3 regions of the Nocardia sp. JCM 38205 genome follow, and region 2 is predicted to be linked to each of the others. Evidence: riboswitches for the same ligand, from Rfam matches in the RefSeq annotation. Region 2 holds a riboswitch; each other region holds the start of a gene.
What was found. A riboswitch is a leader RNA that binds a small molecule or an ion and turns the genes downstream of it on or off. The one in region 2 is predicted to bind cobalamin.
Positions count from the first base shown of each region.

Region 1: another riboswitch for cobalamin. It lies ahead of metE (5-methyltetrahydropteroyltriglutamate--homocysteine S-methyltransferase); the one in region 2 lies ahead of AC4HOU_RS12890 (CbtB domain-containing protein).
Region 3: another riboswitch for cobalamin. It lies ahead of AC4HOU_RS19800 (FecCD family ABC transporter permease); the one in region 2 lies ahead of AC4HOU_RS12890 (CbtB domain-containing protein).

Region 1 covers NZ_JBYHFL010000001.1:1,279,668-1,290,102, reverse strand. Annotated here, with positions in the region: gene prpB (methylisocitrate lyase) at 1-372, shown strand, start outside; gene AC4HOU_RS06020 (bifunctional 2-methylcitrate synthase/citrate synthase) at 378-1,499, shown strand; gene metE (5-methyltetrahydropteroyltriglutamate--homocysteine S-methyltransferase) at 1,966-4,233, opposite strand; cobalamin riboswitch at 4,383-4,566, opposite strand; gene AC4HOU_RS06010 (glycosyltransferase family 2 protein) at 4,716-5,597, shown strand; gene AC4HOU_RS06005 (pyruvate carboxylase) at 5,783-9,181, shown strand; gene rsmD (16S rRNA (guanine(966)-N(2))-methyltransferase RsmD) at 9,178-9,771, shown strand; gene coaD (pantetheine-phosphate adenylyltransferase) at 9,775-10,260, shown strand; gene AC4HOU_RS05990 (GtrA family protein) at 10,328-10,435, opposite strand, start outside.
Region 2 covers NZ_JBYHFL010000003.1:246,285-256,719, reverse strand. Annotated here, with positions in the region: gene AC4HOU_RS12925 (copper chaperone PCu(A)C domain-containing protein) at 1-408, shown strand, start outside; gene radA (DNA repair protein RadA) at 506-1,876, shown strand; gene AC4HOU_RS12915 (DUF4232 domain-containing protein) at 1,894-2,562, opposite strand; gene AC4HOU_RS12910 (carbonic anhydrase) at 2,685-3,308, opposite strand; gene AC4HOU_RS12905 (HhH-GPD family protein) at 3,410-4,321, shown strand; gene AC4HOU_RS12900 (alpha/beta fold hydrolase) at 4,436-5,320, opposite strand; gene AC4HOU_RS12895 (antibiotic biosynthesis monooxygenase family protein) at 5,400-5,720, shown strand; cobalamin riboswitch at 5,758-5,910, shown strand; gene AC4HOU_RS12890 (CbtB domain-containing protein) at 5,942-6,145, shown strand; gene AC4HOU_RS12885 (CbtA family protein) at 6,136-6,930, shown strand; gene AC4HOU_RS12880 (OsmC family peroxiredoxin) at 7,085-7,528, opposite strand; gene AC4HOU_RS12875 (SRPBCC family protein) at 7,589-8,044, opposite strand; gene AC4HOU_RS12870 (DMT family transporter) at 8,105-8,425, opposite strand; gene AC4HOU_RS12865 (FMN-dependent NADH-azoreductase) at 8,425-9,072, opposite strand; gene AC4HOU_RS12860 (TetR/AcrR family transcriptional regulator) at 9,183-9,782, shown strand; gene AC4HOU_RS12855 (ABC transporter permease) at 9,786-10,435, opposite strand, start outside.
Region 3 covers NZ_JBYHFL010000005.1:184,198-194,632, forward strand. Annotated here, with positions in the region: gene bsaP (biotin synthase auxiliary protein BsaP) at 1-96, opposite strand, end outside; gene bioB (biotin synthase BioB) at 109-1,122, opposite strand; gene AC4HOU_RS19770 (TetR/AcrR family transcriptional regulator C-terminal domain-containing protein) at 1,286-1,876, shown strand; gene AC4HOU_RS19775 (LLM class flavin-dependent oxidoreductase) at 1,935-3,284, opposite strand; gene AC4HOU_RS19780 (ABC transporter ATP-binding protein) at 3,281-4,027, opposite strand; gene AC4HOU_RS19785 (ABC transporter permease) at 4,003-4,866, opposite strand; gene AC4HOU_RS19790 (ABC transporter substrate-binding protein) at 4,866-5,957, opposite strand; gene AC4HOU_RS19795 (alpha/beta fold hydrolase) at 6,024-7,178, opposite strand; cobalamin riboswitch at 7,244-7,370, shown strand; gene AC4HOU_RS19800 (FecCD family ABC transporter permease) at 7,422-8,453, shown strand; gene AC4HOU_RS19805 (ABC transporter ATP-binding protein) at 8,450-9,328, shown strand; gene AC4HOU_RS19810 (ABC transporter substrate-binding protein) at 9,325-10,350, shown strand.

The sequences.
Region 1 (10,435 bases), on a different contig from region 2:
GCCAAGGCATACGCCGACGCGGGCGCGGACCTGATTTTCACCGAGGCGCTGGCCGACGAGAGCGAGTTCGCGAAGTTCCGTGCGGCGGTGGATGTGCCGCTGCTGGCCAATATGACCGAGTTCGGTAAATCCGAGTTGATCTCGGCGGGCACGCTCGAGGCGATCGGCTTCGACGCCGTGATCTATCCGGTGTCCACGCTGCGGCTGGCCATGTTCGCCGTCGAATACGGGCTGCGTGAGATCGCTTCCACCGGAACGCAAGCCGGGTTGTTGGACGCCATGCAGCACCGGTCGCGGCTCTACGAACTGCTGGAGTATCAGCGCTACAACGACTTCGATTCCGGAATCTTCAATTTCACCGTGAGTGAGTGATCGATATGACCGAGATCAAGAAGGGCCTCGCCGGCGTGGTGGTGGATACCACCAGTATTTCGAAGGTGGTGCCCGAAACGAATTCGCTGACCTACCGCGGGTATGCCGTGCAGGATCTGGCGCGGCAATGTTGCTTCGAAGAGGTCGCGTATCTGCTGTGGTACGGCGAGCTGCCGAATGCCGGGCAGCTGGAACTGTTGTGCCAGCGTGAACGGGCGCAGCGGCGCGCCGACCGGTCGATTCTGTCGCTGGTGCAGAAGATGCCCGACAGCTGCCACCCGATGGATGTGGTGCGCACCGTCGTCAGCTATCTCGGGTCCGAGGACCCGGCCGAGGATCTGTCCGGATCGCCAGGCGACAAGGCGCTACTGGGGAAGGCACTGCGGCTGATGGCAGTGCTGCCCACCGTCATCGCCGCCGATATGCGCCGCAGGCGCGGCCTGGAACCGATTGCGCCGCATTCACATCTGGGATTCGCGGAGAACTTCCTGAACATGTGCTTCGGGAAGGTGCCCGATCGGCGGATCGTGCAAGCCTTCGAAACCTCGCTGATCCTCTACGCCGAGCACGGATTCAACGCCTCCACCTTCGCCGCGCGTGTGGTGACCTCCACCCGCTCCGATATCTACAGCGCGGTGACCGCCGCGATCGGCGCCCTGAAAGGCCCGCTGCACGGCGGCGCCAATGAAGCCGTCATGCGCGACATGCTCGCCATCGGTGAACCCGAACGCGCCCCGCAATGGTTGCGCACCAAACTGGCGAACAAAGAGAAGGTGATGGGCTTCGGCCACCGTGTCTACAAGAACGGCGATTCCCGCGTCCCCACCATGAAAGCGGCCCTCGACGACGTCACCGAAGTGACCGGCGGCCAGAAGTGGGTGCGCATGTACTCCGCACTGGAACACACCATGGCCGAGGCCACTGGCATCGAACCCAACCTCGATTTCCCCGCAGGCCCCGCCTATTACCTGATGGGCTTCGACATCGAGATGTTCACTCCCATCTTCGTCATGAGCCGCATCACCGGCTGGACCGCCCACATCATCGAACAGACCCAGTCGAACGCCTTGATCCGCCCGCTGTCGGCGTACGTCGGCGTCGAACAGCGGGAACTGGTCGTCGCCTGAGACGCGCTGCCGCCGGCGAACCGCGAACAGCTCATCGGAGTTGTTCGCGGTTTTCGCGCGTTGCGACCGACCTCGACGTGGTCCGATTTCTGCCGTCGACGCCACGATTTCGGCGTGTCGTACGGTGCGTCGAAAATTGTTGACGCCGACGGGAACCGAATCCCCATCCGGTCCGTCCAACCTGGCGAAACGATCGAATCGACAGGTGAGGAGGGGCAGGCACATGGAGCGGAATCAGGGGTGCAGGGCGCTGTGGCGTGGGGTGGTGGCGCCGGATGCTCGGGACCGGCCGGTGTTGCGGGTCGGGCGTCGGTGTCAGGGATGTGTGATCAAGCGTGCTCGGCGTAAGGAAACGGGGGCTGCGGGGGAGACGGAGGGCTGAAGGGCGTGCGGCAGCAGGTGGCCGATGTGAGGCTGGGCCACGCCTTTCGGGGCGTGGCCCAGCTCGTTCACCCGGTCCGGCGGATCAGCGCACGGCGCGGGCGGCGGCGACCATATTGCGCAGCGAAGCCTCGACCTCGGCGGTGCCGCGGGTTTTCAGGCCGCAGTCGGGATTGACCCAGAGGCGTTCGGCGGGCACGGCTTTCAGCGCGGCTCGCAGCGACGCGGTGATCTCCTCGACACTGGGTACGCGCGGGGAGTGGATGTCGTAGACGCCGGGGCCCACGCCGAGATCGAAACCGGCGGCATTCAGATCGTCGAGCACCTCCATGCGTGAACGCGCCGCCTCGATGGAGGTCACGTCGGCGTCCAGGCCCGCGATCGCATCGATCACCTCGCCGAATTCCGAATAGCACAGATGTGTGTGGATCTGCGTGGAGTCGGCGACGCCGGAAGTCGCCAACCGGAACGCCCGCACCGACCAGTCCAGATAGGCGGGCTGTTCGGCGGCCCGCAGCGGCAGCAACTCCCGCAGCGCCGGCTCGTCCACCTGAATGATCCGGATGCCGGCGTGTTGCAGATCCACGGTCTCGTCCCGGATGGCCAACGCGACCTGCCTGGCCGAATCCGCCAGCGGCTGATCATCACGGACGAACGACCAGGCCAAGATGGTCACCGGCCCGGTCAGCATGCCCTTGACCGGCTTCTCGGTCAGCGATTGCGCGAAGGTGATCCAATCGACCGTCATCGGCGCGGGACGCACCACATCACCGAACAGGATCGGCGGACGGACGCAGCGGGTGCCGTAGGACTGCACCCAACCCAGCTCTGTCGCCGCGAATCCGTCGAGCTGCTCGGCGAAATACTGCACCATGTCATTGCGTTCCGGCTCGCCGTGCACCAGCACATCGAGCTCCAGCTTCTCCTGCAGGGCGATGACGTCGGCGATCTCGTCGCGCATCCGCTGCTCGTAGGCGGCGCGGTCGATCTCGCCCGAACGCACCGCGGCGCGGGCCGACCGAATCGCCGAAGTCTGCGGATACGAGCCGATGGTGGTGGTGGGCAGCAGCGGCAGCTCGAGCCGTTCGCGTTGCAGCTGCCTGCGCTGTTCGGCCGGCGCCCGCCGCACCGCGTCGGGACCGAGGGCCGCCAGCCTGGCCCGCACCTGGCCGTTGCTGATCCGTGGATCGGCCGCACGGCTCGCCGAAGCCGCACGCGCAGCGGACAATTCATCGGCGATCGTCGCGGTGCCCGCGCTCAGGCCGGTGGCCATCACCCGCACCTCGCCGACCTTTTCCGCACCGAAGGCCAGCCACGAACGCAACGCGTCGTCGAGCCCGGTCTCGACCGCCAGCGAGTACGGCACATGCAGCAGCGAGCACGAGGTCGATACCGCCACCGACTTCGCGCAGCCGAGCAGTGTGCCGAGGGTGCTCAGTGCGGCATCGAGGTCGGTGCGCCACACATTGCGTCCGTCGACCACACCGGCCACCAGCAGCGTGTTCGCCAGTGCGGGCACCGCCGCCAGCTCGCCCACTTCGGTGCCGGAGACCAGATCGACCGCGAGGCCTTCGACGTCGGTGCCCGCCAGTGCCGCGAGCGCGGGGCCCGGGGTGCCGAAGTAGGTGGCCACCAGCATCGCCGGGCGATCACCGGACGCGGTGAGCTCGGTGTAGACCCGCCGAACCACGGCCAGCTCGTCCTCGGTCAGATCGGTGACCAGCACCGGTTCATCGATCTGCACCCAGTGCGCGCCCGCCCCGGCCAGCAGGCTCAGCAGTTCGCGATACAGCGGCACCAGCTCGTCGATGCGCTCCAGCGCGGCCGCCCCGGCCGTCTTGGCCAGCTTCAGGAAGGTGACCGGCCCGATGATCACCGGCCGCGCGGGCACGCCGAGCTCGATCGCCTCGCCCAGCTGGTCGAGCACGGTCTCCGGATGCAGGGTGAACGTGGTCTGCGGTCCGAGCTCCGGAACCAGGTAGTGATAGTTCGTGTCGAACCACTTCGTCATCTCCAGTGGTTCGACCGCGTCGGTACCGCGCGCGGCGGCGAAATAGCGGTCCAGCGGGGCCTCGATACCGGCCACGCGCGGCGGTAGCGCGCCGAGCAGCACGGCGGTGTCGAGCATCTGGTCGTAATAGGAGAAGGTGCCGACCGGGATCGAATCCATTCCGGCATCGAGTAATTCGGTGTACTGGGCACGACGCAGCTCGCGAGCCACCTCGTGCAGTCGAGCAGCGTCGATGCGCCCGGCCCAATAGGACTCGGTGGCGCGCTTGAGTTCCCGGCGTGGCCCCACCCGGGGAAGCCCGAGAACCGTTGCGGTGAACGGGTTGTGCGTAAGAACAGTCACGGTGTTTCTCCAGTGCTGAGTTGCGGCGGGCGATCGCCGATTCGGGTACGCACGGCACCGATGAGCCCCGGACGACCCGGCAGACGGGTCGGGTATTGGCAACACAGGTGGCGAGCGCCCGGTCCACGAGGCGATGGCCGCCGGATACGGCGTATCCGGCACAACGGGCAGGTCTTCGGACTCGCGGGCACCGGCCGATTCGGCCGACCTACTGGCCGTCGCTTCCCAGGCGGTGTGCCCAGTGCTGATGACGGCGGTCGTTCCCACTCACCGCTGCGGGACAGTCCCGGATTTCCACCGGGTTCCCTCTCACCCGCCAGGGGCGGGCTTCGACGCCGGGGCGGACGTTCGGGGCTCCTTGTCGTCCGGCCGGCGAACCAGCTGCGGTGCCCACGATAGTCGGGGCAGCGCTCCGGTGGTGAGCCGCCCATCCCTGACTTAACCTAAACACCTGTCTTTCACAACGGCGAGGAGGAGGAGCCGTGCAGGCACCGAAACCACCGATGACCTCGGTCGTCATTCCCGCGCACATCGCCGGCGATACCGATCGCGGGCATCTCGACGAGCAGCTCACGGCACTCGCCGAACAGGACTACGACGGCGAGTTCGAGGTCGTCGTCGCGGACAATCGCAGCGCACTCGGCCTCGAAGCTCATCTGGCCGGGCACCCGCTGCGGGAACGGCTGCACCTGCGCTGGGTCGCCGCGTCGGAGAGGGCCGGCGCGGCGTACGCCCGCAATGTCGGCGCCGAGTACGCCACCGGTGATGTGCTGCTGTTCTGCGATCACGACGACCGCGTGCAGCCGGACTGGATGCGTCGCATGCTCGCGTTCCTCGACGAAGGCTACGACCTGATCAGCTGTGCGGTCGAAGGCCGCTCGCTCAATGCCGGCAACCGGCGGGGCATCGCCGAGGTGCCCGAACCGGATCGATTCCAGCCGCCCGGAGTGTTCGCCCCGGTGATCGTCGGCTGCGCGATGGCGTGCCGAGCGAACGTGTATCGCAAACTCGGCGGGATCGACGTCACCTATGCGGCCAATGAGGATCTCGCCTTCGGCTGGCATGCGCACCGGGAAGGTTTCCGTACCGGGTTCCTGCCCCAGGCCTTGGTCGCCTATCGCTATCGCCGTGGGTTCCGGCCGGGCTATCGCCAGGGACGTGCGCGCGGTATCGGCCTGGCCCGGCTGAATGCCGAATTCCCCGGTAACGGTCTGCCGGAGATCCATCTGCCGGAGGTGCTGATCCGCCTGCTCCGGCTCGCGTTCTCGCGTGGGCTGACCGGCGAAGAGCGTGGTCTGCTGATCGGCGTCGGGGTGGGCCAGCTGCGTGGTGGCCTGCGGTACCGCACTCTGCACTGGTGGTGACCGGCCAGTAGGTAACTCACCAGTAGCTATGACCCGGCGTTCATCGCACGTTCCGCCGGGCGGTGCGGTGAGATATGACGGCCGGGTGAACGCAACTTCGCAACCATGCAAGGACCGGTTGTGAAGATTGCTGCGAAGGGGACTTCCCTGTCGGCCCACGGTGCGAGGGCGGGTACCTTAGGTCAATGTTCTCGAAAGTCTTGGTTGCCAACCGCGGCGAAATCGCCATCCGCGCCTTCCGTGCGGCCTATGAACTCGGCATCGGGACCGTGGCCGTCTTCCCGCATGAGGACCGCAACTCGGTGCACCGCCTGAAGGCGGACGAGGCCTATCAGATCGGCGAGGAAGGCCACCCGGTCCGGGCATACCTGTCCATCGACGCCATCATCGAGGCGGCCAAGACAGCCGGGGCCGACGCCATCTACCCCGGGTACGGCTTCCTGTCCGAGAACCCCGACCTCGCGGCCGCCTGCGCGCGGGAGGGCATCACCTTCATCGGCCCCTCCAGCGAGGTGCTCGAGCTCGCCGGTAACAAAGCGCGCGCGATCGCCGCGGCCAAGGCGGCCGGGCTTCCGGTACTGAAATCGAGCGAACCGTCGGCAAATGTCGAAGAGCTGCTCGCCGCGGCGGAATCGATGGAATTCCCGATCTTCGTCAAGGCCGTCGCCGGTGGTGGTGGTCGCGGTATGCGCCGGGTCGCCGCGCCCGCGCAATTGCGCGAATCCATCGAAGCCGCCTCCCGCGAAGCCGAATCGGCCTTCGGTGACCCGACCGTCTTCCTCGAACAGGCGGTGGTGAATCCGCGCCATATCGAGGTGCAGATCCTGGCCGACACGCAGGGCAATGTCATGCACCTGTTCGAACGCGACTGTTCGGTACAGCGGAGGCACCAGAAGGTGATCGAGCTCGCCCCCGCGCCGAACCTCGATCCCGAACTGCGCGAACGCATCTGCGCCGATGCGGTGGCCTTCGCCCGCGAGATCGGCTACAGCTGCGCTGGCACCGTGGAGTTCCTGCTCGACGAGCGTGGCAACCACGTCTTCATCGAGATGAACCCGCGCATCCAGGTCGAGCACACGGTGACCGAGGAGATCACCGATGTGGATCTGGTGCAGTCGCAGCTGCGCATCGCCGCCGGTGAATCGCTCGCCGATCTGGGTCTGAGCCAGGACACCGTCGCCATTCGCGGCGCGGCCATGCAGTGCCGGATCACCACCGAGGATCCGGCCAACGGCTTCCGCCCCGACACCGGCCGCATCACCGCCTACCGCACCCCGGGCGGCGCGGGCATCCGGCTGGACGGCGGCGCCAACCTAGGCGCCGAGATCGGCGCCTACTTCGACTCCATGTTGGTCAAGCTGACCTGTCGGGGCCGCGATTTCTCCACCGCGGTCGCGCGGTCCCGGCGTGCGCTGGCCGAGTTCCGCATCCGCGGCGTCACGACCAACATTCCGTTCCTGCTGGCCGTGCTCGACGACCCGGATTTCCGGGCGGGCAAGGTCACCACGTCGTTCATCGACGAACGGCCGCAGCTGCTCGACCTGCGCCGGTCCGCCGACCGCGGCACCAAGATCCTCGAATACCTGGCCGACGTCACCGTCAACAAGCCGCACGGTGAACGCCCGACCGCGGTGTACCCGCACGACAAGCTGCCCGCCATCGACCTGTCGGTGCCGCCGCCGGACGGTTCGCGCCAACGACTGCTGACGCTGGGCCCCGAAGGTTTCGCGCGGGCACTGCGCGAACAGGACGCGGTCGCGGTCACCGACACCACCTTCCGCGATGCGCACCAGTCCCTGCTCGCCACCCGGGTACGCACCGGCGGACTGCTCGCTGTCGCCGGCCACGTCGCCCGGCTGACCCCGGAGCTGCTGTCCATCGAAGCCTGGGGCGGCGCCACCTACGACGTCGCGCTGCGGTTCCTCTACGAGGACCCGTGGGAGCGACTGGCCGCCCTGCGCGAGGCGATTCCCAACATCTGCTTGCAGATGCTGCTGCGCGGCCGCAACACCGTCGGCTACACGCCGTACCCGGAGAAGGTGACCAGGGCCTTCGTCTCCGAGGCGACCGCCACCGGTATCGACATCTTCCGCATCTTCGACGCCCTGAACAACGTCGACCAGATGCGTCCGGCCATCGACGCGGTGCGCGAAACCGGTACGGCGATCGCCGAAGTCGCGATGAGCTACACCGGCGATCTGTCCAACCCGGACGAGAACATCTACACCCTCGACTACTACCTCAAGCTGGCCGAACAGATCGTCGACGCGGGCGCCCACGTCCTCGCGATCAAGGACATGGCAGGCCTGCTGCGTGCCCCCGCGGCCGCGACCCTGGTCTCGGCGCTGCGCAGCAATTTCGATCTGCCGGTGCACGTGCACACCCACGACACTCCCGGCGGTCAGCTGGCCACCTATCTGGCGGCCTGGCAGGCCGGGGCCGACGCCGTCGACGGCGCCAGTGCCGCGATGGCGGGCACCACCAGCCAGCCCGCGCTGTCCGCGATCGTGGCGGCGGCGGCCAACAGCCCGCACGACACCGGCCTGAGCCTGCAGAACGTCTGTGATCTGGAGCCGTACTGGGAGGCGCTGCGCAAGGTGTACGCGCCGTTCGAATCCGGTCTGCCCGCGCCGACCGGCCGCGTCTACACCCACGAGATCCCGGGTGGCCAGCTGTCGAATCTGCGTCAGCAGGCGATCGCGCTCGGCCTCGGTGATCGTTTCGAAGAGGTCGAGGCGAAATACGCTGCCGCCGACCGGCTGCTCGGCCGGCTGGTGAAGGTGACGCCGTCGTCGAAGGTCGTCGGTGATCTGGCGCTGGCGCTGGTCGGTACCGGCGTCGACATCGAGGACTTCGCCGCCGACCCCGGCCGCTACGACATCCCGGATTCGGTAATCGGGTTCCTGCGCGGCGAGCTCGGCACGCCCGCCGGTGGCTGGCCCGAACCGTTCCGCACCAAGGCGCTGGCCGGGCGCGGCACCGCCAAGCCGGAAACACCGCTCACCCCCGAGGACGAGGCCGGGCTGGCGGGTACCTCCGAGCAGCGGCGCGCCACGCTCAACCGGCTGCTGTTCCCAGGGCCCACCGCTGAATTCCTCGCCCACCGCGACAAATACGGCGACACCACCGGCCTGTCCGCCAACCAGTTCTTCTACGGCCTGCGGCGCGGCGAAGAACACCGCGTGCAGCTGGAGAAGGGCGTCACCCTGCTCATCGGCCTGGAGGCGATCTCCGAGCCCGACGAACGCGGCATGCGCACGGTGATGTGCATCCTCAACGGCCAGCTGCGGCCGGTGTCGGTGCGCGACCGCTCGGTGGCCAGCGAGATCCCGGCCGCGGAGAAGGCCGACAAGAACAACGCGGGCCACATCGCCGCGCCGTTCGCCGGTGTGGTGACCCTCGCCGTCTCCGAGGGCGACACGGTGGCGGCCGGCGACACCATCGGCACCATCGAAGCCATGAAGATGGAAGCCGCCATCACCGCGCCGCGCGCGGGCCTGGTCGGCCGCGTCGCCATCGGCAAGGTGCAGCAGGTCGAGGGTGGTGACCTGCTGGTCGAGCTGGCCGTGCGCGAATCCGAATGACCCGCATCGTCGCCGGGACCGCGGGCGGGCGCCGTCTGCGCGTCCCGCCCGCGGGCACCCGGCCCACCTCGGATCGGGTGCGCGAGGCGTTGTTCAGCGCGATCGATGCCCGGCTGGATCTGGAGGGTGCCCGGGTGCTGGACCTGTACGCCGGGTCCGGTGCGCTCGGGCTGGAAGCGCTCTCGCGCGGCGCGGCGCGGGCGATGCTGATCGAATCCGATCGCAAGGCCGCCGCGGTGGTGCGCGGCAATATCGCCGATCTCGGACTGCCCGGCGCCGAGCTGCGTGTCGGGTCCGTGGCGAGCGTGCTGGCGCAGCCGGCGCCGGTCGAGTTCGACCTGGTGTTCTCCGATCCGCCCTACGATCTCGACACCGCCACCGTGATCGCCGATCTCACCGCGCTCGCCGGCAACGGCTGGCTCGCACCCGATGCGCTGGTGGTGGTCGAACGGTCCAGCCGTTCACCCGAGATCGACTGGCCCGCCGGATATTCGGCGCGGAAGCCGCGCCGCTACGGCGAGACCAGGATCGAGCTCGCCGAGTTCGATGGCGCCCCCGCCGAACCCGGCCCCCGGCCTGCTAGCGTCTGACTCATGGCAGGAGCGCTGTGCCCGGGCTCGTTCGACCCGGTGACCAATGGACATATCGACGTGTTCAATCGGGTGGCGGCCCAGTTCGACGAGGTCGTCGTCACCGTGATGATCAACAAGAACAAGAAGGGCATGTTCAGCGTCGACGAGCGCATCGACATGCTGCGGGAGGCGACCGCGCATCTGCCCAACGTGCGGGTGGAATCCTGGGCCGGTCTGCTGGTGGATTTCGCCCGTGAACAGGGCATCACCGCGATCGTCAAGGGGCTGCGCGACGCAGGCGACTTCGGCTACGAACTGCAGATGGCGCAGATGAACAAGAAGCTGTCCGGTGTAGACACCTTCTTCATCGCCACCAACCCGGCGCTCAGCTACCTGTCCAGCTCGCTGGTCAAGGAAGTGGCGACCTACGGCGGCGACGTCAGCGACATGCTGCCGCCCGCGGTGCACAAGCGGCTGCTGGATCGAATCGCCGAGCGCGCGAACTGACCGTACTCACGACGTCGCCCCGGACACCACCTCGGTGGGCCGGGGCGACGTCGTCTGGCAGGTGAACTCAGAAGACCAATCCGCGCAGCGCCAGGAAACGCAACCCGCCGACGGCGGCGGTGATGCCGAGGACGGCGGCGGCCTGGAAGGTGCTGTCGAGGCCGGGCGCCCAGAA
Region 2 (10,435 bases):
AAGATCACCGCCCCCGGTGGCGGTTCGACGCTGAAGCTGAAGCCGCAGCAGACCGTCGTGGCCGCGGGCGCCGACGCCACCGCCGCCGCGGGTGAGCACGGTTCCTCCGACGAGCACGGCAGCTCCGGCGAGCAGCACGGCACCGAGACCACCACCGCAGCGCCGACCACCACCACCGCTGCTCCGGCCGCCGCCGAGGGCGAGGACCCCGAGGCCGATCCGGCGCGCATCGAGATCACCGGTCTGACCAAGGACATCACCCCCGGTCTCACCTACACCGTGACCTTCGACTTCAAGGAGAACGGCACCGTGCAGATGCAGGTGCCGGTCGACGCGGGCACCGTGGCCGAGCGCCACGAGTCCGACCTGTCGCGCGCCAGCGAAGGCGGTGCCAAGGGCGGGCACTGAGCCCCGATCCACAGCGCAACGGCCGTCGCATCCTCGGATGCGGCGGCCGTTCGCCGTTGCGGGGCGGCGTGTCGGTGCGGATGCGTAGGGTGCGCGTGTGGCGAAGAGTAAGCAGGTGTTCCAGTGCTCCGCGTGCGGGCACGAGGTCGCCAAATGGGTGGGCAAGTGCCCCGACTGCGGTGCCTGGGGCACCGTGGAGGAGATCGCTCCCTCGGTGGCGGCGCCCGCCGGGCGGCGGGCCATGCTGCCGAGTACGGCCGCCTCGCCGATCTCGCAGGTCGATTCCCAGCTCACCGCGGCTCGGTCGACCGGTGTGGCGGAGTTGGACCGGGTGCTCGGCGGTGGCGTCGTCGCCGGGTCGGTGGTGCTGCTGTCGGGCGAGCCGGGGGTCGGTAAGTCGACGCTGTTGCTCGAGGTGGCGCATCGGTGGGCCGCCGCTCGGGACGAGCGCGCCCTGTACGTGACCGCCGAGGAGTCGGCGGGGCAGGTGCGGTTGCGCGCCGACCGCACCGGGGCGGTGCACGAGCGGGTGTATCTGGCGGCGGAATCGGATCTGTCGATCGTGCTCGGACATGTCGAGCAGGTGCGCCCGACGCTGCTGGTTGTCGACTCGGTGCAGACCATGCTCGCGCCGGACACCGATGGCGTGATCGGCGGCGTCACCCAGGTACGCGCGGTGACGGCGGCGCTCACCTCGCTGGCGAAATCCAGTGGAATCGCCGTGCTGCTGGTCGGGCACGTCACCAAGGACGGCGCGGTCGCCGGCCCGCGCACCCTCGAGCACCTGGTGGATGTGGTGTTGCAGTTCGAGGGCGACAAGAACTCCACCCTGCGAATGGTGCGCGGCATCAAGAACCGCTTCGGCAGCGCCGACGAGGTTGGCTGTTTCGAACTGCACGACGACGGCATCACCGGCGTGGCCGACCCGTCGGGGCTGTTCCTGCACCACCGCACCGATTCGGTGCCGGGTACCGCGGTCACGGTCGCGCTCGACGGTAAGCGCCCGCTGGTGGGCGAGGTCCAGGGCCTGACCGTGGACACCCAGGTGCCCGCGCCGCGGCGCGCGGTGAGCGGACTGGACTACAACCGGGTCGCGATGATTCTGGCGGTCTTGCAGAGCCGTTGCGGGTTCTATGTCGGCAAGCAGGACATCTATGCCGCGACGGTCGGCGGTATGCGATTGGTCGAACCCGCCGCCGATCTGGCGGTGGCGCTGGCCATCGCCAGTTCCGCGCGCGATACCGCCATCGAACCCGGCTGGGTGATCCTCGGCGAGGTGGGCCTGGCAGGCGAGGTGCGCCGGGTCACCGCGACAGCCCGGCGCCTCGCCGAAGCCGAGCGGCTCGGATTCACCACCGCGATCGTGCCGCCGGGAACCGATGCGAAATCGACGCCGATGAAGTTGATCGAGGCGACGTCATTGCGCGGCGCGATCCGGATGGCCGGCCTCGGCAAGGGCAAAGGCTGACCGGTGGTGCCGAGGGCCTAGGCGATGTTGAACGGCTCCGGCGCACTGCGGATCGCGCCCAGCTGCGCCACCACGGTGTACGCGCCCGCAGGAACCTGCACCCGCTCCCCCGCGCATTCCGGCTGCGAGGTCGCGCCGGTCCAGGTGACGGTGAAGGCGGCCTGCTCGCCCGGCTGCAAGGTGCGGACATCGGGCTCGCCGTCCGGATAGCAATCGGTGCTTGCCCACAGCCGCCGCTGGCCGTCGAGGGTGTGCACGGAGACCTGCTGGAGGCCCGAACCCGTATCGCGGGTGCAGGGATCGGCGGAGATATTGGTGATGACGATGCCGAAGACCGGCTGCTCACCCACCCGATAGGTGGGCTGGGCGACCGTCACCTTCACCGCGAGCGACTGATCCGAGCATTGACCGGCCGCTACCGGCGCGCCGCTGCTCGGGGTGCCGGAGCCGGACGGCGTGGACGATTCGGCCGCGGCTTCCTTCTTCGTCGAAGCCTGCCCCGCCGGCTTGTTCGTCTCGGTCGACGACGTCGCCGCCGTCTGGGTATCGCCGGGCGAATCCCCGCCCCGCGATACCGCGACCACCAGCCAGATCACCAGCACGAGCGCGACGACCAGTACGCCGATGGCAAAAACACGTCGCCGCCAATAGATCTCCGGAGGCAGCGGTCCATTCGGTTCCAGCACGAGTCAACGGTAAGCGCACCGCTCGGCACAGCAACTCAGGGGCACGGCGTGTCGGGCCGTCAACCGTGTCGACGACGCCCCGCGCACCCGCCGAGAGCTGGGCGTATGTGAGCGTTCGCGGCTCAGGCGACCTCGCCGATGTCACCGAGCGAGCTGTGCAGCTTGGCCCTGCCGTCGGCCAGGGTGTAGGTGACGCACGCGATCGCGAGCTGCCCGCTGGCGACCCGGTCGGCGATGATCGACGAACGCTGACGCAGCAGTTCGGCGGTCTCCTGGACGTGGCGCGCTTCGAACTCGTCGACGGTGGACAGTCCTTCGCGGCGGCCGAGCAGCACCGACGGGGTGACGCGCTCGACCAGACTCCGGATGAACCCGCCGGGGACCTCGCCGCCGTCGAGGGCGTCGAGGGTGGCCTTCACCGCGCCGCAGCTGTCGTGGCCGAACACCACGATCAGCGGCACGTTGAGGATCTGCACGCCGTATTCGATGGAGCCGAGCACCGACGAGTCGACGACGTGGCCTGCCGTGCGCACCACGAACATGTCGCCGAGGCCCTGGTCGAAGATGAGCTCGGCGGCCACGCGGGAATCACCGCAACCGAAGAGGATGGCGGTCGGATGCTGACCGCCGACGAGCTTGGCTCGATCCGCGGCGCCCTGATTAGGATGCAACAACGTGCCGTTGACGAAACGGTCGTTGCCGTCGCGAAGGGATTTCCAGGCGCTGATCGGGTTCGACTGAGGCATGTGTCCATTTTGCACAGATCGTGTGTTACCGACGAGTCGGTTCCCGTTACGGGGCCGCTAACACCGTCTGGCCAGGCCCGAACGAACGCGGTGAGCAGCAGGTGAGGACGACGCCCGAGACAGCGACGGTGGACCCGGACGCCCTACTGGACTGGTACCGGGCCACCGCGCGCGATCTGCCCTGGCGCCGGCCGGGCGCGAGTGCCTGGCAGATCCTGATGAGCGAGATCATGCTCCAGCAGACGCCGGTGGCGCGAGTCGAGCCGATCTGGCGGGAATGGGTGGCGCGCTGGCCGGTGCCCTCGGCCATGGCGGCGTCCTCGCAGGCGGAGGTGCTGCGGGCCTGGGGCAAGCTCGGCTATCCGCGCCGTGCGCTGCGGCTGCACGAATGCGCGCGGGTGCTGGCGAGCGAGCACGGTGATCGGGTGCCCGAGGACGTCGAGGTGCTGCTCGGCCTGCCCGGCATCGGCGATTACACCGCCCGCGCCGTCGCGTGTTTCGCCTATGGGCAGCGAGTTCCGGTGGTGGACACCAATGTTCGCCGGGTCGTTGCCCGCGCGGTACACGGGCGCGCCGATGCGGGTAATCCTTCGGCGAGGGATCTGCGCGAGACCGAGGCGCTGCTGCCCGCGTCGGTGCCGAGGGCCGCGACCTTCTCCGCCGCTCTGATGGAACTGGGCGCGCTGATCTGCACCGCCCGCTCCCCCGGCTGCGACAACTGCCCGCTGCCGCGGTGCGCGTGGAACGAGGCGGGCAGGCCCGCTTCGCAGGTGGTGCGGCGCACGCAGAAGTACGAGGGCACCGACCGGCAGGCCCGCGGCCGGCTCATGGACGTGCTGCGTGATGCGGCCGGGCCGGTGGAACGGGTGCGGCTCGACATGGCATGGACCCGGGACCCGGGCCAGCGTGACCGTGCCCTGGATTCGCTGCTGGTGGACGGGCTGATCGAGCAGACCGCCGACGGGCTGTTCGCGCTGGCGGGCGAGGCCGGGCACCGCGAGCCCGGGAGCTGAGTTCGCGCACGAACCCGAGAACCGGGGCCGGCCGACGCACCCGGAGCCGGGCTCGAGCTCGCCGATACGAACCGGGGCCGAGCCGGCCGAGTGGAGCCCGGTCCGAGTTGACGCTCAGCACGTCTCGGTATCGGTCGCCGCTCTCGAATTCCCTGGGCCGACCGCCCGTTCGCCCGCATTGTGCGCATCGTCGACGCGACCATTCTCGGCAGTCCGAGTCCTCGCGGAGCAGTCGACGGCACCGTTCGATTCCTCGGTCCCGAGCACCCCGCCGAGGAACCGGGTCACCTCCGCCCGATAACGCTCGGGCTGATCGTCGTGCACCAGGTGGCCCGCGTCGGGGACCAGCACGTATTCGGCCCCCGGATGGACCTCCGCCATGGCGCGCATCTGGCCGGGCGGGGTGATGGTGTGTTCGCCCTCGATCAGCAGGGCGGGCACGCGGATCGTGCGCCACTGGGCCCAGAAATCGCGCGTGCCCCATTCCTCGGAGATGTCGCGGAAGGTGGAGACCGAACCGTGCAGCCGGTAGCCGTCGGGGCCGTGGTCGAAGGAGGCGAGGAAGTAGCGTCCGGCGACGGGGCCGAAGAAGTCGAGCACCGCCCGCTCGTCCGGGAACGGCTGCGGCCAGGCCTCGATCATGGCCGCCCAGTGCGCGGCCGTTCGGCCGGTGAAATCCGGGGCCATATCCTCGACCACCAGCGCTTTCACCCGTTCGGGGAACTGCGCGGCGAACATCCAGGCGTGCAGCCCGCCCATCGAGTGCCCGATCACCACCATCGGCTCGGCGATGGGCGCGGTCGCGGCGGCCAGATCGGCGACGAACGCCTCGGTGCTCAGTTCGGCGGGGGCCGGCCTGCCGTGCCCGGCGGCATCGAAGGTGTAGACGTGGCCGAAGCCGCGCAGCCAGTCCAGGTGATCGCGCCAGGTGCGGGCGCTGCCCATCAGGCCGTGCAACAGCAGCAGCGGCGTGCCCGTCCCGCCTTCGTCGTACAACACGTCCGCGATTGTGCCGCACCCATCGGTGATACCGGTCGCACCCGGCCGCGGTCGCGGGGCAAGGGGGCACAATCGTGGCATGTCTGTTGTGAAGATCAATGCGATCGAGGTTCCCGAGGGCGCGGGCCCCGAGCTGGAGAAGCGGTTCGCCCACCGGGCACACGCGGTGGAGAACTCGCCCGGCTTCCTCGGTTTCCAGCTGCTGCGTCCGACCGCGGGCGAGAACCGGTACTTCGTGGTGACGCAATGGGATTCGGAAGAATCCTTCGCCGCCTGGCGCGACGGCCCGGCCCGCGAGGCGCATGCGGGCCAGCAGCAGAAGCCGGTCGCCACCGGTGCCTCGCTGCTCGAATTCGAGGTCGTGCTCGACGTCGCGGGCAAGGCCGCCTCCGCGAGCTGACGCCCCATTCGCCACGGCAGCCGTCGCCATCCGATATTGACGACGGCCGCCGCGGGGTGTCACAGTTCGAGGGACAAACGCGTAGGTGACGCGGGAATCCGGTGCAAATCCGGAGCGGTCGCGCCACTGTGTTCCAGCCACCGGGTTCGGTGCCGGAAAGCCAGACACCGGCACCTTCGCGACCACTTCGACGGGACGCGTTTATCCCAAGGAGGACTGCAATGGCCTTCGTGCACACCCCTGGCGTATCCGCCCGGGTCACCGATTCCCTGGCCACCGTGCTCATCACGGTCGGTGTCGTTCTGCTCGCTCTGCTCACCCTCTACCTGGTCGGATTCGATCAGGGCGCCATCTCGCGCAGCGGGATGTTCATGCATGAGCTGATGCACGACGGACGCCACCTGCTGGGTCTTCCGTGCCACTGATCGGAACTCTGCGCACCCTCTTGCTTCGTGGTCTGCTGGCCGGCCTGATCGCCGGCCTGCTGGCGGGCACCGTCGGCTATTTCGTCGGCGAGCCCAAGGTGGAGGCGGCCATCGCCATCGAGGAAGCCGGCGCGGCCGCCGAATCCGGCGGACATTCGCACGGCGAACAGCCCTCCGCCGGTCACTCCCATGGCGACGAGGAAGAACCGCTGGTCAGCCGTAGCGGCCAGAAGGCGGGCCAGTTCCTCGCGCTCGGGCTGGCCGGGATGGCGTTCGGTGCGATCTTCGGTGCCGTCGCCCACGTCGCGCGGCGCTACACCGCGCTGTCGGGGCCGAAGCTGGCCCTCGGGCTCGGCATCGGCGGCTGGGCCGCGATCATCGCCGTGCCGTTCTTCAAGTACCCGGCCAACCCGCCTGCGGTCGGCGATCCGGAGACGATCAACGACCGGACGCTGCTGTGGCTGGCGGCGGTGCTGCTCGGCCTGGCCGCCGTCGGGGCGGGCGTATACGTCTGGAAGCTGCTGGCCGGCCGCCCGGATACCCTCCGGCTCACCGCGGGTGTGGCCGCCTTCGTGCTGCTCACCACCATCGGCTACATCGTTCTGCCGGGCGTGAACGAGGTGGGCGCCGACTTCCCGGCGAGCCTGCTGTGGGAGTTCCGGATCTCCTCACTCGCGGTCTCGACGACGCTGTGGGCCTGCCTCGGCCTCGGCTACGCCATGCTCACCGAGTTCGCCGGCCGCACCGATGCCCCGGTGCGAGAGGCGGCTACCGCCGCGGGCTGATCCCGCATCGAGAAGCACACAGGGCAGTGTCGGTATCCGTGACCGGCACTGCCTTTTCGCCGGAGGTTCCGGGCTTCCCGATTCGGGCGGTGCGGCCTTCGCGCCGATGGCCGCCCGGGCTTTCCGTTGCGGAATGGACCCGGGCGGTGCCGACTCACGACTCCAGTGCGGCGTCCAGGGTGATGTTGTCGACCCCGGCGAGGGCCTTGCTGACCGGGCAACCGGCCTTGGCGGCTTCGGCGGCGGTGCGGAAGCCGGCCTCGTCGAGACCGTCGACGCGGCCGCGGACGGTGATCTTGACTCCGCTGATGCGGAAGCCGCCCGCCGGATCCGGCCCGAGGGTGACGTCGGCGGTGACGTCGAGGCTGCGCGGGGTGGCGCCGGCATTGCCGATCTCGGCCGACAACGCCATCGCGTAGCAGGACGAATGCGCGGCCGCGATCAGTTCCTCCGGGCTTGTGGTGCCCTCGGCGTTGTCGGCGGCCCGCTTCGGGAACGACACGTCGTACTTGCCTGCGCCCGAGCTGGCCAGCTCGACCTGTCCAGTGCCGTCCTGCAGGCCGCCGGTCCATGCGGTGCGCGCGGTACGTGTGGGCATCACAGTCCTTTCCACGATCGGTTTGTCGGTAGGTTCTCCGCTCGAACCTACCCGCACCGCTCAGACCGCGGCGGAAGTTCGTTTGTCCAGCTGCTCGAGGACGGCGGGCCACGCGGCGCGATGCCGATCGCAGGCTTCCTGGTTCGGGAACCCGCTGTGCCGCAGCTTGATTCGAATGCCGCGTGGCTGTTTCACGAATTCCACCCGGACCACGGTCTCCGCACCCTCGGTGCCGCCCGCGCCGGTGACCCAGGTCAGCTCGATGCGGCGGTCCGGCTCGAGCCGAAGGAAGCGACCGTAATGCGGGACGGGCGTGCCCTGATTGTCGGCTTCGAAGTAGAAGGGTTCACCCACCTGCGGGCGCATGCGAACCGATTCGGGGATCGCGAACCAGATATCGAAGCCCTGGGTCCAGGCCAGGTACAACAATGTCGGTGACGCGGTCATGACCCGTTCGACGGTGAGCTCGTGAGGCCGTGCCGACAGGTCCGGATAACGCACATGCTGATCGACCATCAGACCGACCTTACCCGCGCGCCCGGGCCCGTCCGACCGTTTGCGGCAGCGGTGATCCGATCATCCGGGATCGGTCATCTTGGCCAGCACGATCCCGCCGACGATCAGCGACAATGCCACAAATCTTCCCGCACTCAACGGATCACGATGCACGGCCACGCCGAGCACGACGGCCCCGACCGCGCCGATTCCGGTGAAGACCGCGTACGCGGTGCCGACCGGCAGCGTTTGCATGGCCCGCGACAACAGGTAGACCGCGAAGGTCCCGAGCGCGAAACACAGCAGGGTCGGCAGCGGGCGGGTGAAATTCTCCGTCGGCTTGATGGACTGCGACCACGCGATTTCCACCAGCCCCGCGAGGCCGAGGATCAACCAGCTCATCAGTACCGCCCGGCCAGCTCACGCACCGTTTTCAGGGCCAGGTCATAGGAGCGCTCATGATCGGCGCGCAGGTGCGCAAGGCCCGGATCGAGCCGGGAATTGGCCAGCTCGGCATTCACGAACACCGCATCGCGCACGGCGAAATGACCGGCGAAGAAATCGCGCAGAAAGCGTTCCTGATGGTCGTAGCCGGCCTTCGGTGAACCGGGCGAGTAGGCGCCGCCACGCGCGCTGGTCACCACGAACCGCCTGTGGCCCAGTGACATTCGCGGGAACGCCACCTGATCGATCCAGGCCTTCAGGACGGCCGGGATCGAATAGTTGTACATGGGCGTGCCGATCAGCACGACGTCGGCGGCGAGTAATTCCTCGAGCAGTGGCCCGGTGACGGACCAGGCCGCGCGCTGGGCCGGCGTGTGCGCCAATTCCCCGATGCGCTCCAGCTCGGTACTGCCGTTGGCCAGCACGAGATCGCACAGTTCGGTCCAGCCCTGGTCGATGAACGGCACCGGATCCAGTGCGAGATCACGGTAGCGGTAATCGCCGTCCGGGTTGCCCGCGCGCCACTCGGCGGCGAAGGCAGCGCTCAGGCTGCGGCTTATCGATGGGTGGCGAGCGCTCGCATCGAGGTGCAACAGGGTGGTCATCGACATCCTTCCGATCAAGCGGACATTGCGTCCACTTATCTACGAACGCGACTGTAGGGCAAAAGTGGACAGCTTGTCCACATAATCCTGGATCGGCTACAGTCGCGGTCATGGATTCCCCTGCCGACCTGCTGGCCGGCGGTGCGGGCAGCGCTCCCGTCGAGCGCGCCGACGCCGCCCGCAACCGGGCCAAGGTGCTCACGGCGGCGGCCGAGCTCTTCGCCGCGCGCGATCCGCGCACGGTGACCATGGACGACATCGCCAAGGCCGCGGGCGTCGGCCGCGGCACCCTGTACCGCCGCTATCCGGATACGCATTCGATCGCCGTCGCACTGCTCGACGAACACGAACGGGCCCTGCAAGAACAGCTGGTGCGTGGCGCCCCACCGCTCGGCCCCGGCGCATCGCCGGCCGAACGGCTTGCCGCCTTCTACGCGGCCATGGTGGAACTGCTCGACACCCATTCCGGGCTGGTGCTCGGCGCCGAAACCGGCGGCGCCCGCTTCACCACCGGCGCGTACGGGTTCTGGTTCGCGCATGTCCGTGCGCTACTGCGGGCTGCGGGCGTGCCCGACCCCGACGCCATGGTCGACCCGCTGCTCGCACCGCTGGCGGCCGAGGTCTACCAGCAGCAACGCGCACGCGGCTTGGCCCCGGCACAGATCGCCGGGGCCTTGCGGCAGCTCGCGCACGCCCTGCTCGGGCGCTGAGATTCAGACCAGATCGCGGCGGCGGATCAGCCAGATCGTGGCCAGTACGAAGACCACGGTGTAGATCGTCAGCGCGAGTACGGATTCGGCGCGGGTCAGGATATCGAGCACGCCGGGCGTCGGCGGGGCATCGGTGCCGCGCATGGCCCCCGCCAATGAACCGGCGGCGGTGCCTGGCAGCCGATCGGTGACCACCTCGATCGGGTCGAAAATGCCCGCGACGCCGCGCAGCAGATTCTCCACCACCAGCACCCAGACCAGCCCGAGACCGACGGCCAGCGCCGGACCACGCGCGATCGCGCCGATCAGCGCGCCCGCCAACGTCCACATGCCCAGGATCAGGCTGCCGCTGACGATCCCGTCCAGCGAATGCCGCACCGAAGGCATCGCCACCGGCTGCGATTCACTACTCGCGATCAGTGAGGCAACGCCGAGATCCACCGCGAAGGCGACGACCACCAGGCCCACCACCACGACCGCGAGGCAGAGCAGCGTCGCCGCGATCGCCACGATGCGCGAGGGCCCCTGAGTGAGCACGGTTTTCCAGGTTCCCCAGCCATAGCCGCTGCCGATTGCCAGCGCACCGAGAATCAGCATCAACGCCCCACCGAACATGGCCATGCCCTGCGTGAACACCTCCGGCACCGCGGCGG
Region 3 (10,435 bases), on a different contig from region 2:
CTCCAGACCCAGCTCGGCGGCCTTCGGGATCGGGTCGTCGAGGCCCGGCACGATCCGTTTGCCGGTGAACGGGTTGTAGCGCTCGTCCATCTCCATGACCGCCGACCGTCAGATGGTGTCGTTGAGCGCCTTGATCGGCATCTTCAGCTCGCCGAGCAAGTCGAGGTCGCTCTCGGCGGGGCGGCCGAGCGTGGTCAGGTAGTTGCCGACGATGACGGCGTTGATGCCGCCGAGGATGCCCTGCTTGGCGCCGAGATCGCCGAGGGTGATCTCGCGGCCGCCGGCGAAGCGCAGGATGGTGCGCGGCAGCGCCAGCCGGAACGCGGCCACCGCACGCAGCGCATCGGCGGCAGGCAGCACCTCGAGGTCACCGAAGGGGGTGCCCGGGCGCGGGTTGAGGAAGTTCAGCGGGACCTCGTCGGGCTCCAGTTCGGCCAGGTTGGCGGCGAATTCGGCGCGCTGTTCCAGGCTTTCGCCCATGCCGAGGATGCCGCCGCAGCAGACCTCCATGCCGGCCGCACGCACCATGCGCAGGGTGTCCCAGCGCTCCTCCCAGGTGTGGGTGGTGACGACGTTGGGGAAATGCGAGCGCGAGGTCTCCAGGTTGTGGTTGTAGCGGTGCACGCCCATGGCGGCGAGTTGGTCGACCTGTTCCTGGGTGAGCATGCCGAGCGAGCACGCGACCTGGATGTCGACTTCATTGCGGATGGCTTCGACACCGGCGGCGACCTGGGCCATCAGCCGCTCGTCCGGGCCACGCACGGCCGCGACGATGCAGAATTCGGTGGCGCCGGTCTTGGCGGTTTGCTTGGCGGCCTCCACCAGGCTCGGGATGTCGAGCCAGGCGGCGCGCACCGGCGACTGGAACAGGCCCGACTGGGAGCAGAAGTGGCAGTCCTCCGGGCAGCCGCCGGTCTTGAGGCTGATGATGCCCTCGACCTCGACCTCCGGCCCGCACCACTTCATCCGCACGTCGTGGGCCAATGCCAGCAGGTCCTCGAGCCGGTCGTCACCGAGCTTCAGTACCTCGAGAGTTTGCTCCTGGGTGAGCCCGACGCCGCGCTCGAGCACCTGCTCGCGGGCGATGGCCAGAATGTCGGTGGTCACGGGTGCCTGGGTCACTGCACGAATCCCTTTCATCCGGCCGGGGCGCGGCCGTCGACGGCCGATCGAGAGGGCGTTCACACTGGAAGGAGTGTGCACACTGAACCGACCCGGCAACTTGAACGGTGTTCAGGATAGGCTAGCTCGAGAGTGAGACACAACACGACGGGAGGGTTCCAGCGTGCAACTGCACCGGTCCGATGTGGTCGACGGCGCCATCGCCATCCTCGACCAATACGGTCTCGCCGACCTCACGATGCGTCGCCTGGCCGGATCGTTGCGCGTACAGCCGGGCGCCCTGTACTGGCACTTCCCGAACAAGCAGGCCCTGCTCGGCGCGGTGGCCGACCGCATCCTCGCGCCCATGGAGGATCCGCTGACGGCCACCGACTGGCCCGGCCAGCTCACCGAACTCGCGCACCGGCTGCGCAACTGCCTGCTGGCCTACCGTGACGGCGCCGAACTCGTCTCGGCCACCTACGCCTCGCGGCTGACCACCAGCAAGGGCCGCGAGCGTTTCGCCGGCGCCGCCATCCGGGCGGGCATGCCGCGCGCCGAGGCCGAACTGGCGGCGTTCACGCTGCTGTATTACGTGCTCGGGCACACCGTCGACGAGCAGTCGCGGATGCAGATGGATTCGGCGGGCGCGCTCGCCGACGCGGCGTCACCGCTCGAGCAGACCGAATCCATCGACCCCACAGCCCGTTTCGATTTCGGACTGCAGTTGTTCGTCGGCGGTATCCGGCACCTGCTCGGCTCACGCGTGCGCTGAGCGGGCCGGCGCAGTGCTCGCGCGCCGGCCCGCTCGGAGCCGGATGGCTATCGGGCGCTCACCGGGCCAGTGCGGGCCGTCGCGCGAACCGGCTCTCCGGACGCGGCAACCCGAAGTGATCGCGCAACGTGGTCCCGCGGTATTCGGTGCGGAACAGCCCGCGCTCACGCAGGATCGGCACCACGGTCTCGGTGAACGCCTCGAGCCCGCCCGGGTAATACGGCGGCATCACATTGAATCCGTCGGCCGCACCGTGCCGGAACCATTCTTCGATGGTGTCGGCCACCTGTTCCGGTGTTCCGGCGACGACCCTATGCCCGCGCGCACCGGCCAGCCGATACAGCAGTCCACGCACCGTGGGACGCTCACGCTCCACGATTCCCGCCACCACTTGCAGGCGGCTCTGGGCGTTATCGGTGACGTCGCCGGCATCGGCGAACAATTCGTACGGCACCGGCTCGTCGAGCGCCAGATGCCGCAGGCTCTTGCCCGCGATGCTCTCCAGCTGCGTCAGACCGTATTCCGGCACGGTGAGCTCGTTGAACTCCCGTTCCAGCCGCCGCGCCGCCGCTTCGGTGTCGGCGATGAACGGGCTGATGCCGGGCAGGATCTTGACGTGCTCGGGATCGCGGCCGAAGCCGCGCGCCCGCTCCTTGATGTCGCGGTAGAACCGCTGCGCGTCCTCGAGCCGCTGGTGCGCGGTGAAGATGGCCTCGGCGTAGCGGCCCGCGAAGGCGCGGCCGTCATTGGACGCACCGGCCTGCACCAGCACCGGATAGCCCTGCGGCGTGCGCGCGGAGCTGAACGGGCCACGCACGCGCAGGTATTCGCCGTTGAAGTCGATCCGGTGGATCTTGTCCGGGTCGGCGTAGCGTCCGGCCGCGCGGTCGAACACGATCGCGTCGTCTTCCCAGCTGTCCCACAGCGCGACCACCGCGTCGACGAATTCCCGTGCCCTGGCATAGCGTTCGCGATGATCGGGGTGCCGGTCGAGACCGAAGTTGGCCGCCGCCGCCTCGGTTCCGGTGGTGACGATGTTCCAGCCCGCGCGGCCGCCGGAGATGTGGTCGAGCGAGGAGAACAGCCGCGCCAGGTTGTAGGGCTCGTAGTAGGTGGTCGAGGCCGTCGCGATCAACCCGAGATGCGTTGTCGCCGCGGCGATCGCGGTGAGCAGCGTGATCGGCTCCAGCCCCGGCGCGGCATTGAACTCGACGTTGGTGCGCAGGGCGGGCCCGTCGGCGAAGAACACCGCGTCGAAGGTCGCGGCCTCGGCGGTGCGGGCGATCTGCTGGTAATAGGACACGTCGTAGATCCGGTCGGCGCCGCTGTCGGGATGCCGCCAGGCCGCCTCGTGATGGCCGGCCGGGTAGATGAACGCGTTGAGACTCAACTGTCGCTGCTCGGTCATGACGCCTGCTTCACCTGCGCTGCCTGCGGCTCGACACCGAGCCCGCCGAGCAGCTCCTCTCGATACTGCGCGAAGGCCGGATCGCTGTGCCGGCGTGGGTGTTCCAAATCTATGCGGCGGTCCAGCACGATGCGCCCCGCTTCCAGGACGAGTACGCGATCGGCCAGCGACACCGCCTCGTCCACATCATGGGTCACCAGCAGCACGGCCGGAGTGTGCTTGGCGCACAGCTCACGCAACAGCGCATGCATCCGGATCCGGGTGAGCGCGTCGAGCGCGCCGAAGGGCTCGTCGGCCAGCAGCAGGGCCGGTGCGCGCACCAGCGAACGGGCCAGCGCCACCCGCTGCTGTTCACCACCGGACAGCTCGCGCGGCCAGGCCTTCTCCCGGCCGGCCAGGCCGACTTCGGCGAGCGCGTCCCGGCCGCGGTCGGCGGCACCGGGCCCGGTCAGCCCGAGGGTGACGTTGGCGAGCACCCGTGTCCACGGCAGCAGCCGCGAATCCTGGAACACCACCGCCTTTTCCGCGGGCACCGACAACTCCCCCGAGCCGGGCACACCGTCGTCGAGTTCGGCCAGCGCCCGCAGCAAGGTGCTCTTCCCGGAGCCGCTGCGGCCCAGCAGCGCCACGAATTCACCGCGCGCGATATCGAGATCGAGGCCGTCGAGAACCACCCGCTCACCGAAGCCGCGAGTGAGCGCGCGGGCCCGGACGAGGTTCAGTCGCCGAGAGTCTGCCGCCATGACAGCGCCTTCCTTTCCACGGTGCGTACCGCGAGATCGCCGAGCAGCCCGAGCAGGCCGTAGATGACCAGGCCCACCACGATGACGTCGATCTGGCCGTAGGTGCGGGCCTGGGTCATCAGATAGCCGATGCCGCTGGTCGCGTTGACCTGTTCGACCACCACCAGCGCCAGCCAGGAGATGGTGACGGCCAGCCGCAGCCCGGTGAAGAACCCGGGCAGCGAACCGGGCAGGGCGATGGTGCGGATGAACGCCGTCCGCGACAGGCCCACCGTCTCGGCGAGTTCGACATAGCGTGCGTCGACGCTGCGCAGATGCGCGTGGGTGTTGATGTAGACCGGGATGAGCACGCTGGTGGTGATGACGATGAGCTTCATCTGCTCGCCGATGCCGAACCACACGATGAACAGCGGGATCAATGCCAGCGTCGGGATGGAGCGTTTGATCTGGATCGGCCCGTCCACCAGTGCCTCACCGAGGCGGCTGAGCCCGGCGATCAAGGCGAGCACCACCCCGATGACCACGCCGAGCACCAGACTGATCCCGGCCCGTTGCAGCGAGGTGAGCAGGTTGGATTGCAGGCGGCCGTCGGCGATGAGCTCGCCCGCGGTCTGCGCGACCGTCCACGGCGCGGGCAACGTCTCCGGGTCGAGCGCACCGGAGGCGGACCCGGCGATCCACGCGGCGATCAGCAGCGCGGGTCCGAGCGCCGCGCCGAACGGGATCGCCCGGCCCGGACCGAGCGTGCGGCGGGTGCGCTTGCGTGCGGCGAGCGCGGGGGTGGATGCGGTGCGCGGTACCCGTCCGACGACGCCCGCGCGTGCGGTATGGACAGCCATCAGTTGCTCCCGGTTGCGAAGCCGGCGCCGACCTGGCCGACGGTTTCGGTGATGACGGCGTCGAATCGCAGGTCGATGCCGTCGGCGGCGTCGACCTTGCGCGGCAGTTCGCCGGCGGCGTCGATGACGTCGATGGTGGCCTGCTGGCGATCGATCAGCTGCTGGTCCAGATGCGGGAAGGTGATGGTGCCACGCGATTCCACGATGCGGGTGGCGTCGTCGAGGCTCACCTTCTGGTTGTCCACGTAGTACTTCTGCGCCCATTCGCCGCGGTGCTCGTTCACCCACTGCCACGACCGCACGTACGCGGCCACCAGCGCCCGCACCGCGGCGGCCTTGGCCGGATCACGCACCACCTCGCGGCGCGCGTACAGATAGGTGAGCCCCGGGTAGGTGCCCTCGGTTTCCTCGGCCGGGATCAGCGAGGTGCCCGGAGTGCGCAGGAACCGGGTGGTGTTGGGTTCATTGAGCGGCGCGAGATCGACCTGGCCGGTGCGTACCGCGTCCAGGAATTCGGCGAGCTGGATGCGCACCAACTCCACGTCGGAGGTCTGCAGCCCGGCCTTGTCCAGCAAACGCAGCACCGCCGCCTGCTGTGAGGTGCCCTCGGCGTAGGCGATCTTCTTCCCCTTGATCTCCGCGGCCGTGCGCACCGAGACACCGGGCGCCACCGCGAATCGCAAAGCGCTGGGATCGATCTGCGCCGCCGCGACGATCGGCACGTCCTGTTTCGCGGCGAGGGCGTGGATGGGCGGGACATCGCCGACCCAGGCGGCGTCGGCGGCCCCGGCGCGGAACGATTCCAGGATGGCCGGCCCGCCGACGAAGTTGGCGAACTCGACCTCGAACGGCAGCTTGTCCAACTCGCCCGAGAGCAGCAGTTGATGGCGCAGCAGTTCGGATTGGTCGGCGAGGACGAGCTTGGTGCCCGGCGGCACCTCGGTGGGCAGCGGCCCGTCGACGACAGACCCCGCCTCCGTCGTGTCGGAGGCACATCCGGTCAGCGCGAACGTCGCGAACGATACCGCGGCGAGCAGGAGGGCGGCGGTGCGGCCGCGCGGGCCGGTGCGGGAGATACGAGGTCGAGCCATGCCGGAATTCAACAATCCGGGCCCGCCGCCGAACACCGTTAACGGCACCGTGATCCGAACTCGGGCTCACCGTCCGGCGTCGACGCGGTCGGCGCTCTGCTGTTCGAACCGTTCCACGAACGGCTGCACCTGCTGGGCGAGCACGGTGTTGTACTCGTGCGGGCGCTGCCGTGGATTGGCGTGGCCGGTGCCGTGCGGCAGCACCACCAGCAGCGCGCCGTCCACGCCGCCGACCTCGTCGATGAGCACCTGATGGGTGCGTTCGACGTCGACCACGTCGTCGCGGTGGGCGTCGTGCGGGCGGATGAACACGATCGCCGGCCGCGGCTTGCCGTCGGCGGGCTCGGACAGCGCGCGCAGGTTGTCGGCCGAACCACCGGCCACGATGGCCAGGAATTGGGATTCGATCAGGCCGTTGCTGGCGGCGTCGGGGTTGAAGATCTTGTCGCGCAGCACTTCGGCCACCACATCACCCAACTCGGCGACGCGGATACCGGGGACGCCCTCGCGGTCGACGAAACGTTCCCGGCGCGCATAGGTTTCGACGGTCAGGCGCAGCGTGCGGCTCTCCCTGGCACCGGGCAGCCAGCCCATCCAGCGCACCATGTCCTGGCCGCGGCCGCGTTTGTCGGGTCGTACCGCGTCGAGGTCGAGCGGGGTGCAGTCGAGCAGCACCGCGACCAGGCGCAGCTCGCTGCCGGTGTGGATGTGCTGGCCCACCTCGAGCGCGATCACCCCACCCATGCTGTGGCCGGTGAGCACGATATTGCGGATCCCGGACATCACCGCGGCCCGGATGATCAGATCGGCGATCACCTTGGTGTCGATACCGCGATTGTCGTAGCGGATCGCCCACACCACGCCCATCGTGGCCAGTGCGGGCAGCGCCTCGGCGGTGTCGGAGGCGTTGAGACCGCCCAGACCGACCATGTCGACGACGGCGGTATCCCAGTCCCCCGGATCGGCGGGCGCGGAGATCGGCAGCAGCGACGGCTCGGTGCCCGCCAGCCGCGCCCGCTCCGGCGCGACGTCGTGTACCCAGTACTGGACCATGCCGATCAGCACGATCAGTACCAGCGCACCGACCCGCGACAACACCAACCGGGTGCGGCGCAACGTCGTCCAGTTGTGCCCGAGCCGGGTCTCGGCCAATCGGGCCCGCCGTCGCGCGTCGGCCCAGTCGGTGACAGTGGACGGGTGTCGATCGTCCAGCGGCGACATATTTTCACTGTAGGCACGGCGCGCGAACCTCTGCCATCGCCGCGACCCGGCGCCACGGCGAACCGGACCGATCGGTAGAGTTCGGCCTCACCCTCGGTGGGTGCGGGAATCCGGTGCAAATCCGGGACGGTCGCGCCACTGTGAGCGCCCACTGCGGGCGCGAGTCAGACCTCCCCCACCGGACGAACTCTGGAGAGGCCGCGACTTGCCTGTGGAGCGCTGTTCATCGATGGTGCGTGCGCGATGACTCGTGTCAGCACCGCTGTCGTCGTCCCGTTGCTGCTGGCCGCGCTGGCCGCGGTCATGGTGCTGGCCACCGGATTCGGCGCGGAATCGCTTCCGGTATCGGGCGTGGTCGAGGTCCTGACCCACCGCCTGAGCGGCCGGATTCCGCCGGATCCCGGCCTGGACACCATCGTCTGGCAGTTGCGGGTGCCGCGCACCGTGCTGGCCGCGATCGTCGGTGCCGGGCTGGCGCTGGCCGGTGCGGCCATGCAGACGCTGGTACGCAACCCCTTGGCCGACCCGTTTCTGCTCGGCGTGTCCTCCGGCGCCGGGGTCGGTGCCGCGGCGGTGATCACCTCGGGTGTGTTCGCGGGGGCGGGGATCTGGGCATTGTCCGGTGGCGCGCTGATGGGCGCGTTCGCGGCGGCGGCGCTGGTGTTCATGATCGCGGTGACCCAGGGCGGGCTGACCCCGCTGCGGCTGGTGTTGACCGGCACCGTGCTGGCCTCGGCATTCTCGGCGCTCACCAGCTATCTGATCTTTCGCAGCACCGATCCGGCGGCCGCGCAGTCGGTGCTGTTCTGGCTGCTGGGCAGCCTGGCGGGGGCGGACTGGACCAAGATCGCGGTGCCGCTGGCGGTGGTCGCGGCCTCCGCGGTGGCGCTGATCGCGGCGTCGGGCTGGCTGGACGCGCTGCATCTGGGCGCCGATTCCGCCGGTTCCCTCGGGGTTCCGGTGCGTGAGCTGCGGATCGCGCTGTTCGTGCTGCTCGCGGTGCTGGTGGGTGTGCTGGTGGCGGTGTCGGGCGGGATCGGCTTCGTCGGCCTGGTGGTGCCGCACGCGGCGCGCCTGGTGGTCGGGCCACGCCATCGCACGCTGCTGCCCGCCTGCGCGCTGCTGGGCGCGCTGTTCCTGGTGATCGCCGATGCCGCGACCCGAGTCCTGGTGCGCCCCACCGAGATACCGGTCGGGGTGTTGACCGGGCTGATCGGCGCGCCGGCGTTCCTGATCCTGATGGGCCGGCGTCATTACCGGTTCGGTGCGTCGTGAGCAGCGCGTTCACCGCGGCCGAGGCCGGCGACCGGAGCGGCGGCGAGACCGCTGGACGGCCGCAGCCTTCGATGACCGCGAGCGCCCCCACCGGCGGGGCGGTCGTCGCCGTGCACGATCTGGCCTGCGGGGCCGGGCGGCGCGAGGTCCTGACCGGCGTCGGCTTCGAGGTCCGTGCCGGCGAGATGATCGGCATCGTCGGGCCGAACGGCGCGGGCAAGACCACGCTGCTGCGCACGCTCGCCGGGCTCACGAAGCCGCGGCGTGGGCGGGTGCTGGTGGGCCCGGACGACCTGCACGCCCTCTCGCCCCGCCGCCGCGCGCGCACTGTCGCCCTAGTGGCGCAGGACGAACGCCCGCCCGATGATCTGCTGGCCTGCGAGGTGGTCGCGCTCGGCCTGACGCCGTATCTGCCGCCGTGGGGTGCGGGTTCGGCGCGCGAACGCACGGTCGTCGACGACGCGCTGGCCGCGGTCGATCTCGCGGGATTCGGCGACCGCCCGGTGCATCGGCTCTCCGGTGGCGAACGTCAGCGTGTGTTGCTGGCGCGCGCACTCGTGCAGGACACTCCGGTGCTGCTGCTGGACGAGCCCACCAATCATCTCGACATCACTCACCGGCTCGAGCTGCTCGCCCACGCCAGGCGCCTGGGCCGCACCGTGATCGCCGCGCTGCACGACCTGACGCTGGCCGATCGCTACTGCGACCGGGTGCTGGTGGTGCACGAGGGGCGGGCCCAGCCGCTGGAGCCACCCGAGATCGCGCTGCACGCCGACGTCATCGACGCCGTGTTCGGGGTGCGGGCCACCCGCGTGCCGCATCCCGAGACGGGCGAGAACCATCTGTTGATCACTCCGCGAGAGGCGGCGCCATGAAACACCCGATCCGAATGCTCTGCGCGGCGGCGCTGGCGGTGACGCTGGCCGCCTGCGGCAACCCCCAGGCGGCCACCGGCGATCTGACCGTGCGCAATTGCGGTGTGGAGTCGAGCTTTCCGGCTCCCGCGCAGCGCATGTTCGTCAACGACAGCAATATGGTCTCGATGGTGCTGGCGCTCGGCGCGCAGGATCAGGTAGCCGCGGTGTCGAGCATGCAGCAGGACATCACCGTGCTGCGCGAGCACTACGGCGACGCCGTGGACCGGCTCCGTTCCGTGGCCGACGAATCCCCCTCGCGGGAAACGGTTCTCGCGCAGGGACCGGACGTCGTCGTCGCCGGCTGGAATTACGGCTACGACGAATCCAAGAATCTCACCCCCGACTCGCTGCGGGCGGCGGGCATCGCCGCCTACATCCTCACCGAGAGCTGCCGCCAGCGCGCCGGTGAACGCCCGCGCGGCGTGGTCGAACCGTGGACGGCGCTGCGCGAAGACCTCACCAATCTCGGCGCCATCACCGGCCGCACCGAACGCGCCGCCGCGCTCGTCGATGATCTCGATCGCCGCCTCGCCGCGCTCGCGGCCGCGCCGAAACCCGCACGCACCCCGCAGATCTTCCTGTTCGACAGCGGCAGCGACACCATTTTCTCCAGCGGCAGTTTCGGTGCGCCGCAGGCGATCCTGGACGCGGCCGGTGGGCGCAATGTGCTCTCCGATGTCCCCGACACCTGGACCGCGGTGTCCTGGGAGCGGCTGGCCGGCGCCGACCCGGACGCCATCATGTTCGTCGACTATCCGATGCAGAGCTACGCGCAGAAGGTCGAGATGCTGCGCGCCAAACCCGGCATCAACCAACTGCGCGCCGTGACCGAGGGCCGCTTCCTGAACCTGCCGTATGCGATGTGGACGAGTGGGCCGCTCAATATCGACGCGGCCGAACAGATTCGCAAGCACCTCGAGCAGTGGGGGCTGGTGCCGCCCTCGGACATCGCGCCGCGATCCGACGACGCGATTCGCTGACCCCGGTGCCCGGCACGTTCCAGCACCGCTGGATCGGCGCGGGCCGAACGTGACACTCACCACATCGACACAGATAGAGCGGCGT